Regions from separate parts of the Clostridium thermosuccinogenes genome, predicted to be linked through region 2. Evidence: predicted binding sites of a transcription regulator. Region 2 holds the regulator's gene; each other region holds the start of a gene.
The links. The regulator LexA, encoded in region 2, represses DNA repair genes until DNA is damaged. The targets are predictions, from matches to a motif close to CNAACANNTGTTNG.
Positions count from the first base shown of each region.

Region 1: CDO33_RS09915 (DNA polymerase Y family protein) is a predicted target of LexA. The motif match lies at 1,565-1,578, and genes of this name have one in related genera.
Region 3: recA (recombinase RecA) is a predicted target of LexA. The motif match lies at 1,867-1,880, and genes of this name have one in related genera.
Region 4: CDO33_RS19610 (putative DNA modification/repair radical SAM protein) is a predicted target of LexA. The motif match lies at 1,834-1,847, and genes of this name have one in related genera.

Region 1 covers NZ_CP021850.1:2,268,407-2,271,620, reverse strand. The annotation lists gene CDO33_RS09925 (OadG family protein) at 1-40, shown strand, start outside; gene CDO33_RS09920 (sodium ion-translocating decarboxylase subunit beta) at 161-1,291, shown strand; gene CDO33_RS09915 (DNA polymerase Y family protein) at 1,612-2,862, shown strand; gene CDO33_RS09910 (hypothetical protein) at 2,875-3,138, shown strand; gene CDO33_RS09905 (MutS family DNA mismatch repair protein) at 3,175-3,214, opposite strand, start outside.
Region 2 covers NZ_CP021850.1:2,040,706-2,043,919, forward strand. The annotation lists gene CDO33_RS08990 (P-loop NTPase family protein) at 1-110, opposite strand, end outside; gene CDO33_RS08995 (hypothetical protein) at 606-821, opposite strand; gene yneA (cell division suppressor protein YneA) at 932-1,219, opposite strand; gene lexA (transcriptional repressor LexA) at 1,494-2,147, shown strand; gene hfq (RNA chaperone Hfq) at 2,534-2,773, opposite strand; gene miaA (tRNA (adenosine(37)-N6)-dimethylallyltransferase MiaA) at 2,872-3,214, opposite strand, start outside.
Region 3 covers NZ_CP021850.1:1,920,726-1,923,939, reverse strand. The annotation lists gene CDO33_RS08435 (regulatory protein RecX) at 11-631, opposite strand; gene recA (recombinase RecA) at 781-1,836, opposite strand; gene murJ (murein biosynthesis integral membrane protein MurJ) at 1,945-3,214, opposite strand, start outside.
Region 4 covers NZ_CP021850.1:4,490,829-4,494,042, forward strand. The annotation lists gene CDO33_RS19605 (TIGR03915 family putative DNA repair protein) at 1-311, opposite strand, end outside; gene CDO33_RS19610 (putative DNA modification/repair radical SAM protein) at 330-1,709, opposite strand; tRNA gene CDO33_RS19615 (tRNA-Arg) at 1,945-2,021, opposite strand; gene CDO33_RS19620 (DnaD domain-containing protein) at 2,344-3,214, shown strand, end outside.

The DNA.
Region 1 (3,214 bases), 230 kb from region 2:
TTCCGTCAGCAGAAAGGAGCAGATAGCTGCAAAGCTGTAGGTATCTAAGCTTGCAGGTGTTCTTTGCATGTAATACCCTGAAAGTGTTTTTGTTTTGCATTAATTGTACAGTATGTTTAAAAAGCTTTGCACAATTTAGTTAGAAGGATGGTTGTTATATATGCTTTCAGAATTCATTAATACCGTCAAAGATCTGATATTAAACTCAGGCTTCGTTCAGGGCAACTGGAAGGATTTTCTCATGATCGGCATTGCCTGTTTTCTTATATACCTGGCAATCGTGAGAAAATATGAGCCGCTTCTTCTTTTGCCCATATCCTTCGGTATGCTCCTGGCAAACCTGCCGGTGGTAGGCTTGAGCTCTTATGATGAAGGTGGACTCATTTACTACCTGTATCAGGGAGTAAAGATGGGAATATACCCGCCCCTCATATTCCTTGGCATCGGGGCGATGACCGACTTCGGTCCTTTGATTGCAAATCCTAAAAGCTTGCTTCTCGGTGCGGCTGCCCAGTTGGGTATTTTCATAACCTTCATAGGAGCCAGTGCCTTAGGCTATACTCCCCAGGAAGCCGGCGCGATAGGCATTATAGGTGGAGCTGACGGACCGACGGCCATATTCGTTACTTCCAAGCTCGCTCCTCATCTCCTCGGTCCTATAGCCATTGCTGCATACTCATATATGGCTCTTGTTCCCTTGATACAGCCGCCTATCATGAAGCTTCTCACAACCAAAAAAGAGAGGGAAATAGTAATGAAACAGTTAAGACCTGTTTCAAAAACGGAAAAGATCATATTCCCCATCATGGTAGCGATAATTGTTTCCTTCATAGTCCCTGATGCTGCCCCGCTTGTGGGAATGCTGATGCTGGGCAATCTTTTCAGGGAAAGCGGTGTCGTTGAAAGAATAAGTAAAACTGCACAGAACGAATTGATGAATATTGTCACCATCTTCCTTGGAGTTTCCGTTGGTGCAACGGCAACAGGGGATGCCTTCCTGGACAAAAAGACTTTAGGCATCATTGCTCTGGGGCTTGTAGCATTCTCTATCGGTACTGCCGGCGGTGTGCTTTTTGGCAAGCTGATGTGCTTTGCAACAGGAGGAAAGGTGAATCCTCTTATCGGTTCAGCCGGAGTTTCAGCCGTTCCTATGGCTGCCAGGGTTTCCCAGAAGGTCGGCCAGGAAGCCAATCCGGGAAACTTTCTCCTCATGCATGCTATGGGTCCGAATGTGGCAGGTGTTATCGGCTCGGCTGTCGCGGCCGGCGTGTTGCTCAGCGTATTGGGTTAATTGCCTTGAATTAAGCTAAACGCCTTGAGCCGCGGGCTCTAAGTAGGAAAAAGGCGGGAGATTGAACCTTTCGCCAGTCAAATAAAGATTACGAAGTCAAGGTCTGATTCCGGAAGAATATCGGAGTCAGGCCTTTTTATATGCTTTCTCACGTCCTGTATGATCAAAAAACTAAAACCGTTTGCTTCAGAACAACAAATGTTCGATGATCCGTTTTTCTTTTTCATGGTATGAAATAACCCGGTTATGCATAATTTAAAATAGGTATTTACACGAACACTTGTTCGGTATTATAATAGGGTGTGCGGGGTGGAAGAACTATGAATGACAGGATTATTATGCACGTGGATGCAAACAGTGCCTTTTTGTCGTGGTCTACCGTGTATGCTCTGCAGCATGGCGGAACAGTTGATTATCGGGAAATACCATCCATTGTAGGGGGAAATCAGGCGACCCGTCATGGTATTGTGCTTGCTAAAAGCATTCCGGCAAAAAAATATGGCATACAGACCGGTGAGCCTGTTGTCCAGGCGCTGCGGAAATGTCCGTCCCTTGTGGTGATTCCTCCGGAATACCATGTTTATATGCAGTGCAGTTCTGCGATGCTGGAAATATTAAAGGATTATTCGGACAGGATACAGGTTTTTTCAATTGATGAAGTATTTTTGGATTATACCGGCATGGAAAAAGTATTGGGAGATCCTGTGAAGGTAGCTCACCACATTAAGGACAGGATTAAAAAAGAGCTGGGGTTTACGGTTTCCATCGGCATATCCACCAACAAGCTGCTGGCGAAGATGGCTTCGGACCTTAAAAAGCCCGATGCTGTTACCACCCTTTACAGAGAGGAAATACCTTTCAAGATGTGGAAGCTCAATGTCAGGGACTTGTACATGGTTGGTGCGGCTACGGAGGCAAAACTCATGAAAATGGGGATATATACCATAGGAGACCTGGCCAATACGGAGGTGGAATATCTAAGATACAAGTTTAAAAGCTGGGGTGAGGTTTTATGGTGCTATGCCAACGGAATTGAGAATTCGGAAGTGAAGCCCGAAGGGGAAATACCATATGTAAAGGGCATAGGGAACAGCTGCACCATCCATTTTGATGTGGAGGATCGGGAAACCGCCCACAAGGTATTGCTGTCATTGGTGGAAACGGTGGGCATGAGGCTGCGTCACGGCAATTTTTGCTGCAGGCTTGTACAGGTGTCGATAAAGACCAACGAGCTTAAGTCCTATTCCCACCAGAGGAAGTTTTTTGTCCCAACGGACTGTACAAACGCCATATATGAAGAGGCATGCAGGCTTTTTGATGAAGCCTGGAAGGGCGAACCTATAAGGAATTTGGGGGTGAGGGTATCGGAGCTCTGCGGAAATGATTTTGTTCAGCTTTCCATGCTGGAAAAGGATTATGAAAAGCAAAGGAAGATAGATAAGGCCATAGATGGCATAAGAATGAAATTCGGAAGCCTAAGCGTCTTTAGGGCAGGATTCCTTTACTCCAGGCTTTCACCGCTCCAGGGCGGCATAGTTGAGGACTTTCCGGTGATGACAAGCATACTTTAGAAGGTGAGATAGATGAAGGTTTATATGAAACAGATAAAAATGATAGCGTGGTTTTCGGAAAATGGCACTTTGACGCCTTTTAAGTTTCAGATAAAGGACGACAATAATGAGTTTATTACTGTAAAAATAGGACGTATCTCGGAAAGAAGTGAAGAGAAGCTGGCCGGCAATCGAATGATGGTTTACCGTTGTCAAAGCGAAATCAACGGGGTGGAGAGGCAATATGAACTAAAGTATGAGGTTGCCACCTGCAAATGGTACCTCTATAAAATGTGAAGGAATAAGAGGTACCTTAATAAACTTTAGATAAACTTAAATTTGTTCATCTTCTACATCAATGCCAGCCAGCTTC
Region 2 (3,214 bases):
TTTAGATAACAGATCAATTCCAGTGACATTGTCAATGAGTCCACTGAAGTACAGGACGTAAAAGGCTCATTGAATAGTACCAGTGTGTCGGAATTGATTCTATTAATCAATTCGGATAACTCCTTGAGCTCCCTTGACAATCTTCCATTATAGACTGGAATAGAAATCATCAGAATAAAGATGCTGAAAGATACTGTCTATTTGCAAATCCTTATATGCACTATACAACCATGATGGTTGGGCATTCATGTCTGTGTCTGTTTCATAAAATAAAATATCTATACCCATGATCAACACCAAATCTAATAAAATAAATTAACGGCTTTGGCAATCTATGTAATTTATGTTCAATTATATAACACTTTACTAATATGTCAATAATTTAAGGGATATGTCTTTAGGCTAGTGATTGAATTAACTTCCCTTTTTATTTTCACTTTTTAATGTTTTCTTTCTGGAATAATAAACAGCTTTCTATGATTTTGTCATAGAAAGTTGTATTCAAATCGGAGTTCATTGAACTGATAGCTGGTAAAGCCAGGCTAAACCCAGGTATTGAATGATAGTACTGAACTTGGCAGAACCTTATTTATCAGAACATCATGTCATTCTTTCTCTTTTTCATTATTATTGAAATTTTCTATCATTTCTTTTTCTTCTTGAATGTCCATGAACTCTTCCAAATAAACAGTTCTATATTCATCTATATCATCCAGGCATTTGCAACAGTTGTCGCACCTTTTCTCCGGGTCCAGGTCGCATATGTCGCATTCGCCACAATCAACGCATTCCCGGTCATACAACAAACATTCCTTGTTCATACTGATATACTCCTTTTTATTGCCATTATTAAGATAAATTATAACCGGTGGGAATGCATTAGTAAACATGGTAATTCAAAAAGTATGCAGCTGATTAAGCTTTCGTACTGCTAACTTCCGACAGGTATCAAAAGCTTGGAGCCTGCATATATGTTGCTGCCGGATAGATTGTTTATTTCTATTATTTTATGAATGTACTCTCTCAAATCTCCGCCTGTGCTGTATTTTTCGGCAATATTCCACAGGTTGTCCCCATGAAAAACGGTTATTTCCATATATGTAGGTTCCTTATATCCCTGTACGCTTGCGGCAAACAAGGTTGTAAGCATTATGAAGGTTATGAAGGAAATGAATAATATGAATCTCTTCTTGTTCTTCAATACATACCTTTTTCTCATAAAACCGCCTCCACAACAGAACATTTGTTCCTTTGTTAACTGAATTATATACGAACATTAGTTCTTTGTCAATAATTTGTGAAAAAAATTCGAACATTAGTTTGATTTTTGTAAAAAATATGTTATAATAAGGTAGAAAGAATGCCGAACCTGTAATTAAGCCAGGTGGTATGGCCTGCATCATTATCCGTGGGTCTGGTTACATATTGATTTACTATAAATTTTCTGGCTTATGAAAGGTTGCTATCAAATAATTCGAACTGAGGTGCAAACCATGCAAAAAGATAATAAGAGTCCGCTTAATGAAAAGCAGCGGAAAATACTTGAATTTCTTAGACAGCAAATAGATGAAAAAGGGTATCCTCCTTCAGTAAGGGAAATATGCAGCGCTATGGGTTATAAATCGACCTCTACTGTACATGGTTATATCGAGCAGCTGCAAAAAAACGGTTATCTTCAGAAAGATCCTACAAAGCCCAGAGCGTTGAAGATTATATCCAATAACAAGGAAACGGAAGTTAGAAAAGAAGGCGAGTATTATTCCAAAAAAGAGCTGGTGGATGTGCCTATAGTCGGCAAGGTTACAGCAGGACAGCCCATTCTCGCTGTTGAGAATATAGAAGACACCTTTCCAATCCCGGTGGATTTCGTACAGAATTCTACGGCATTTATGCTGAGGGTTCAGGGAGATAGTATGGTGGAAGCAGGCATATTAGACAAGGATTATGTGCTTGTTAAGCAGCAGTCAGTGGCATCCAACGGCGATATTGTTGTTGCTTTGATTGGAGATGAGGCGACGGTTAAAACCTTCTACAAAGAAAAGGATTATATCAGGCTTCAGCCGCAGAACAAATATTACGACCCCATTATCGTCAAAGAGGGCGTGTCAATTCTCGGGAAAGTGATTGGTGTTTTCAGAAAGCTGTGATTCAATAAGCTTTATAGCTTATTTCTGATACGATATTGCGATATTATGCGGATTAAAGTACAGACTTAAGGCAAGGGACGGAATTGCAGTGCTTTAATCCAAGGCTTCTTGTGTAAATGTAAAGATTTAAATGACATATAGAGATTTTAAGAATAAACTAAAGAGAGTATCAAGCAGATTAATGGATTGGATAACACCGAAGTGCAGCATAAGCTCAATTTCTTATTTTCAAAGCTTACAGCAGATGCATGGAAAACTATATAGCAGAACAATCAATGACAGCATAATAAAATAGGGCCTAATAATATGGACCCTATTTTATCATGCACAGGTAAAACTTCTGAAATGGATATATCAATTATATTGCCCATAAAAATAAATATATTTTATTCTTTGTTATCGTTGAAAATCAAATTTACCATTTTCATCGGGCTTACAGTTGATATGGCATGTTTATAAACAAGCTGCTGCTTTCCTTCGCTATCCAAAACTACAGTAAAGTTGTCAAATCCTTTTACCATGCCTTTCAATTGAAAGCCGTTGGTAAGATAGATTGTAACGGGAATATGATCCTTTCTTACCTGATTCAGGAAAACATCTTGCAAATTAATACTATTCTTAACCACAATAATCCTCCTCTGTTTTCTGCGCTTGCATAAATATTGACACATTGTATATTAAATATATAATGAGCAATGTTTTGGTTCATCATTTTAATATTATTCTATAGGAAAATTCCAAATGTTGCAAGATAATCTTTGACATTTTCCAATAATTCTAAATGTCCGTCCAGCTTGTCGACGTCAATCCAATGGACATCAGGTATTTTTTTGAACCATGTCATCTGCCTTTTGGCATAATGTCGGGTATCCCTTTTAATAATATAAATTGCTTCGTCCAGTGAAATCTCTCCTCTTAGGTAGGAGAGGATTTCTTTGTATCCAATACCTTGCATCGCCACGGCGTTTTTGTCGTATCCCAGTTCTACCAATCTTTTGACTTCATCCACCAGGCCCTTTTCCATCATCAGGTCGACCCTCTTATTGATCCTGTCGTAAAGAATTTCC
Region 3 (3,214 bases), 120 kb from region 2:
GATATTTCCCCTACTTTTCCTTTATAATCCTGTTTATCACCTTGCTGGCAAGGTTGTAGCTGAATCCTCTGCCGCAGAGAAAGGTATAGGCTTTTTTTTGCACCTTTTCATCCCTCAGGTCATATCTTCCGAATTTCTTTGATATAAGCCTCAGAGCAATTTCCTCATCATCCTGGTCCACTTCCCTCAGTACTTCATCTATTATCTCATCCTCTATACCCTTGTTTTGCAGCTCCATTTTCAGCATTCTAACCGACTTTGGTTTCAGCTTAATCCTGTCATTTACGAACTTCCGGGCATATACCCGGTCGTTTATATAACCCATATCCTGCAACTCTTCTATTGCTTTTTCTATCACATCGCCGTCATACCCTTCCCTCTTGAGCTTTCCATAAACCTCCCCGCTGCTTCTTTGCTTGAGAGACAGGTATTTTACCGCAGCATATTTGGCAGCTCTGACATTTACTGTATTCTTAATGTACTCCACATCCTCCTCGGTAAGCTCCTTTTCTTCATAAAGGTTTAGGGAGATGTAATCCTCCCGGGAAATAGAAAAGGAATAACTCCCATCAATATACACCAGCAATATGTCCTTAGAGTTTTTGCTTTCCTCCACCGACGTGATAACCATCGCGTCCTCCTTTTTTATTGAAACAAAACAGGAGCATGGTTTTCAAAATAATGCTCATCATAATTTCGACCACCAGCTCCTACATTTAGTTATACATTTTATCATCAATGAAGAAGTACCATCAGTAAAATTCTATATTAATGTCGGTTTTATTCATCGCTTTCCGGCATTTCATCGTCATCCGTGCTTATAGGCTCGGTTGCGGAAAAGGAATTCACCGTCGAGTTTTTATAAAACTCCCGGATTTTTGCTTCTATTTCGGCAGCGATATCTTTATTCTCCTTAAGGAACTGCTTCACATTCTCTCTGCCCTGTCCAATCCTCTGACCATTATAAGAGAACCATGATCCGCTCTTGTTGATTATATCCAGGTTTACACCCACATCCAGGATGTTTCCTTCCTTTGATATGCCTTCGCCGTAAATTATATCAAATTCTGCCTCTCTAAACGGCGGCGCCACCTTGTTTTTAACCACCTTAACCCTCGTTCTGCTTCCTATCATATCGCTGCCCTGCTTGATGGTCTCTATCTTTCTGACATCAAGCCTTACCGATGCATAGAACTTCAGAGCCCTTCCACCGGGGGTAGTTTCCGGGTTTCCAAACATGACACCAACCTTTTCCCTCAACTGGTTTATGAACACAGCAGTAGTTTTTGACTTGCTTATAACCCCTGCCAGCTTTCTTAAAGCCTGCGACATTAGTCTTGCCTGCAAGCCCACATGAGCGTCGCCCATCTCTCCGTCTATCTCTGCTTTCGGAACCAAAGCTGCCACAGAGTCTATTACAATAACATCGATAGCTCCGCTTCTTACCAAGGCTTCCGCAATTTCCAGCGCCTGTTCGCCTGTATCAGGCTGGGAAACTATCAGATTATCTATATCAACACCTAAATTTTTGGCATAAACCGGATCCAGAGCATGCTCCGCATCAATAAACGCTGCATCTCCGCCTGCTTTCTGCGCTTCTGCAATTATATGCAGCGCAACAGTGGTTTTACCGGAGGACTCCGGCCCATATATCTCTACTATCCTTCCCCTGGGAACGCCACCTACACCCAGGGCAATATCCAGACCAAGAGCTCCGGTCGGGATAGCCTCCACATTCATATGGGCATTTTCTCCCAGCTTCATAACAGCTCCTTTGCCGAACTGTTTTTCAATCTGCCCCAATGCCATTTCCAGTGCCTTTTTCTTCTCAATCATATCAACATATTTCCTCCTTAGAGAAATTAACGAACATCTGTTCTTAAATCAATTATATATTATAAGGATTTTAGTGTCAATATTACTTTTGCATTTTTTTACAAAAATTTAAAATATTTTCGAAATTTTTCTATAACCTTGCGCCATTTTCTCCATTGCAGTTTTAAATATCTCAACAGCTTCATCAACCTTTAACAACATGGCAGTGATAAAGAACACCAGTGCTCCGACCGAGATCTCCATCATCAGGTATACGAGCTCGCCTATTTTTGACTTAATGCTGAAAGGCCTGAGGAAATCCACCACAGCGAAATGATCCATCACTGCAAGCACCATACCCATGACAACTGAAGCGAGGGCAACCTTTATAATGAAGTTCATAAGTTGTCCGATGTTCAGTGATTTTGTTTTCTTCTCCAGCTTAAACATCAGCATGCTGGCATTGAGCATGCTGGACAGGGAGTAAGCCAATGCAATCCCTGCCACCTCAAGATTTGTCATGCTGTTGAAAAACTGGCACAGCAAAGCATTTGCCGCGATGGTTATTGTGCCTACATATAAAGGTGTTTTGGTATCGTTTATCGCATAAAAAGCTCTGTTGATTATGGCCAGCATCGACTGGGTAATAAGGGCAATGGAATAAAAAATCAATATCCTTCCGGTCAAGGCGATGTCAACCTTGTCCGACCATTTATAAATTGCACTTATCACAGGAACATTCAAAATCATCAAGCCCACAGTGGAGGGAATATTCAGCATAAGAACCGTTTTTAAACCTTTGCTCACGATTCTGCTGAAATCTTCCTTCTGGTCCAGCACAGACTTCTCTGACATGGCAGGAAGCAAAGCCATACCCATGCCCATGGCAAACACTCCGTAAGGAAGCTGCCAGGTATCATTGGCATTTCTCAAAGCCGTTACGCTTCCGCTGGAAAAACCCGAAGTAAACTTGTTCAGAATCAGCAAATTAATTTGGGTAATCGAGGATGCCAGCAGGGAAGGCACAGCCAGCCTGAATAACCTTTGAAAACCGGCATGCCTTATTTTAATTACCGGCCTGTAATATTTCATATTTTTAATGGCAAAGGACAGCTGAAATAAAAAATAAAAAAGGGCGCTGCCCATAAACCCCAAGGCCACCTTTTCCACGCCAAACCTGCTGAACATCAGGACGCTCAAGGCGCTTCCCAGGTTATATAATGATGGACCATAGGCTGCGGCTGCAAATTTCTGATATGAGTTCAGAACGCCGTTAACCAGTCCGGCCAGCATCAAAAATGAAACGGAAGGAAACAATATCCGAACCAGTCTGACTGTGAGCTGCTTTGCTTCTTCCGTATAACCTTTGGCCATAAAATCCACAATTCCCGGTGAAAAT
Region 4 (3,214 bases), 2.3 Mb from region 2:
GCCCCTAATTTCCAGCCAAGTTTCAGGTATTCATATATTATACCGGCATTGTTCTCCTCCCTGTCGGCAAGATAGACCCGGTAAACATTATCCAGAGCCTCGGGAGAAATCTTACTGCTGATTGAATGATAAACCCTTTTTGCTTTTTCAATGTCTGTATCTATCGATACATACTGCTCCAGGAAGCTTTGCTGTAATCCCCTGACAGATGCTATCCTTCCAGGCTTTTCCCGTCTTGAGAAAGCTTCGTAAATTGCCGTAAGCAAGCCTTCAAAAGTCCCGTCATATATATAGCAAGTCATTTCCCTCATTTTACAACGCTCCTTTTGCTACAATTCTCCGGTTATGGACTTAAACCTCTCCGCCCGCGGAACTATATTTGCCAGCTCCCTGCCGGGAATCCCTCCGCTATAGATCTCACGGCCTCCATGTCCATTATATTCCGGAGGTAAAAAGGATAACTGCTCATATTCCGGAACCGGGTAATTGTGTTTGGAGTTTTCTTCTGCACTGCTAAGCAGGAGGTTTTGATAGATAAAATCGTCATTCAATTTTATTTTGCAATAGGATTTTCCCTTGCAGGTAATAAAATATTGGGCTCTTTTCAGCACCACTCCAAACTTTTTAATGTCCTCAAAGTCAAGGGAACTTCTCCTTCGTGCAGTGATGATCCTCTGAGCGGATTTTACCCCTATACCCGGCACACGCAGCAAAGTCTCATAATCACATTTATTTATTTCTACCGGAAAAAGATGAAGATTCCTTAATGCCCAGTCACATTTTGGATCCAGATACCTGTTGAAATTCGGATGATCTGCCGATAAAAGCTCATCAGCGCTGAACCCATAAAACCTAAGCAACCAATCTGCCTGGTACAGCCTGTGTTCACGAAGAAGAGGCGGCTTGGCGATCTGTGGAAGGGCAGGATGGTTTGATACCGGAACATATGCAGAATAAAACACCCTTTTCAAATTATATTTCCGATATAAGGCTTCGCTGAGTTTCAGGATTTTGACATCGGTGTCCGGTGTAGCCCCCACAATAAGCTGAGTGCTCTGCCCTGCCGGCACGAAATATTTAACGTTTTTACTCTTTTTCATACTTTCCTTATTTTCCTGTATCATTGAACTAATATAGGACATGGGCCCCAATATCGTCTCTTTATTTTTCTGAGGTGCCAGCAGCTTCAGGCTGTCATTGGACGGAAGCTCAATATTTATGCTCATGCGGTCCGCATAATGCCCTGCTTGTTCTATCAGCTCACGACTCGCGCCAGGTATTGCTTTAACATGTATGTATCCGTTAAATCTGTATTCTTTCCTTAAAAGCTTCAGTGTCCTTAGCAATAGCTCCATGGTGTAGTTCGCGTTTTTATGTACCGCAGAGCTCAAAAACAGCCCTTCAATATAATTGCGCCTGTAAAAATTGATGACTATATCGGCTAATTCTTCCGGACTGAAAGTGGTCCTCGGAATATCACTGGATATCCTGTTTACACAATAAGCGCAGTTGAAAACGCAGTCGTTGCTCATCAGCACTTTTAAAAGCGATATGCAGCGGCCATCAGGGGTAAAGCTGTGGCATATTCCTCCTGCAAAGCTGTCTCCCAGCCCTCCTGAAGTATTTTTTCTTGAGCTGCCGCTGGAGACACAGGATACGTCATACTTTGCCCCTTCGGCGAGTATTTTCAGCTTATCCAGTTTACTCATAGAATTAGCGACTATCATTTCCATAATTCCGCACTTCCCAAACCTATCTTATGAATCTTCTTGAGCTCTTCATATGTAACTTGTACCATCTGGGTAATATTATACCATGGAATTTTTGCGTATGCAAACATTTGTTCGGTTTTATGAGAGATAAGAAACAACAATTGAATCCGGTGAATCTGCAGAAAAAATAAAAACCTGTAAGCTATTACCCTTACAGGCTCTTATTTTTTTTTGGCGCGCCCAGTAGGATTTGAACCCGCAGCCTTCTGATCCGTAGTCAGACGCTCTATCCAATTGAGCTATGGGCGCATATTAAGAAGAACATATAATATATTAATACAAACAAAGAAAAAATGCAATAGGATATTATGGAATTCATCATTTTCCTGTCTGATGCATTTATAAGGACAAACCTAAACTTACCTCAATTATTTCCCTGCCGCCGTTCATAAGGTTTATTCTCTTTTGTAATAGGCCAAGCTTATATGATATAATTAGATTAATATGGATGCCGCACCCTGAAGTCAAAAGCTTAGAAAAGTGCGGCATTCCATATCGGCCGGAGTTAAGCCATATACCATTTGAAATCCAGGAATGTATTGTTTATACTATTGAAATGAGGTTGTTGCCGATGAACATAGAACCATATAAGTCCATATTATTTTCTGACACGCTTGTGCCTGACATTTTCATAAGCGAGCATCTCCCTTCCATGGATGGGGATTATGTAAAAGTGTACATATACTGTCTGTTTTTATGTAAATATAATAAACAGATTTCCATTGAGGAGCTTTCAAAAAAGCTCCAGATAGATGAGCAAAAGCTGAAGAATGCATTCACTTACCTGGAAAGTGTCGGGATTATAACCAAAAGCAAGGATGACATTGTACTTGCCGACCTTAAAGAGAAGGAAATAAACAAGCTGTACAGGCTCAAAACTACATCTACGCCTGAAGAAGCTGTATCAAACTCGGAGAAAAATAAAAAGCGCAGTGAAACCATAACCTCAATAAACAATACATATTTCCAGGGTGTGATGCCCCCTTCCTGGTATACTGACATTGACGCGTGGTTTGACAGGTATAAGTTTGATGAAGATGTAATGTATGCCCTTTTTCGCCACTGCAGCGAGCATAAGGTTCTTACCAAGAGCTATATTGTGAAAGTTGCTGATAATTGGTACAACAAAAATATCAGGAACTATTTCGACCTGGAAAAATATCTGGAAGAATACAAGAAATTCACCGACATCCGCGGTAAGATATCAAAAAAGCTCAAGCTGGGCAGGAACCTTACCGAATACGAGGATGAATATGTTGAGAAGTGGACAATGGATTACAAATACAATTTTGAAGTAATAGACCTGGCGCTAAAGAAAACTACAGCAAAAACAAATCCCAACTTCAAGTATATTGATGCTATACTTACAAGCTGGTTTGAGAAAGGCTTGCGCACGCGTGAGGAGATAATCTCATATGAAAAAAGCGTCAAGGCGTCGTCCA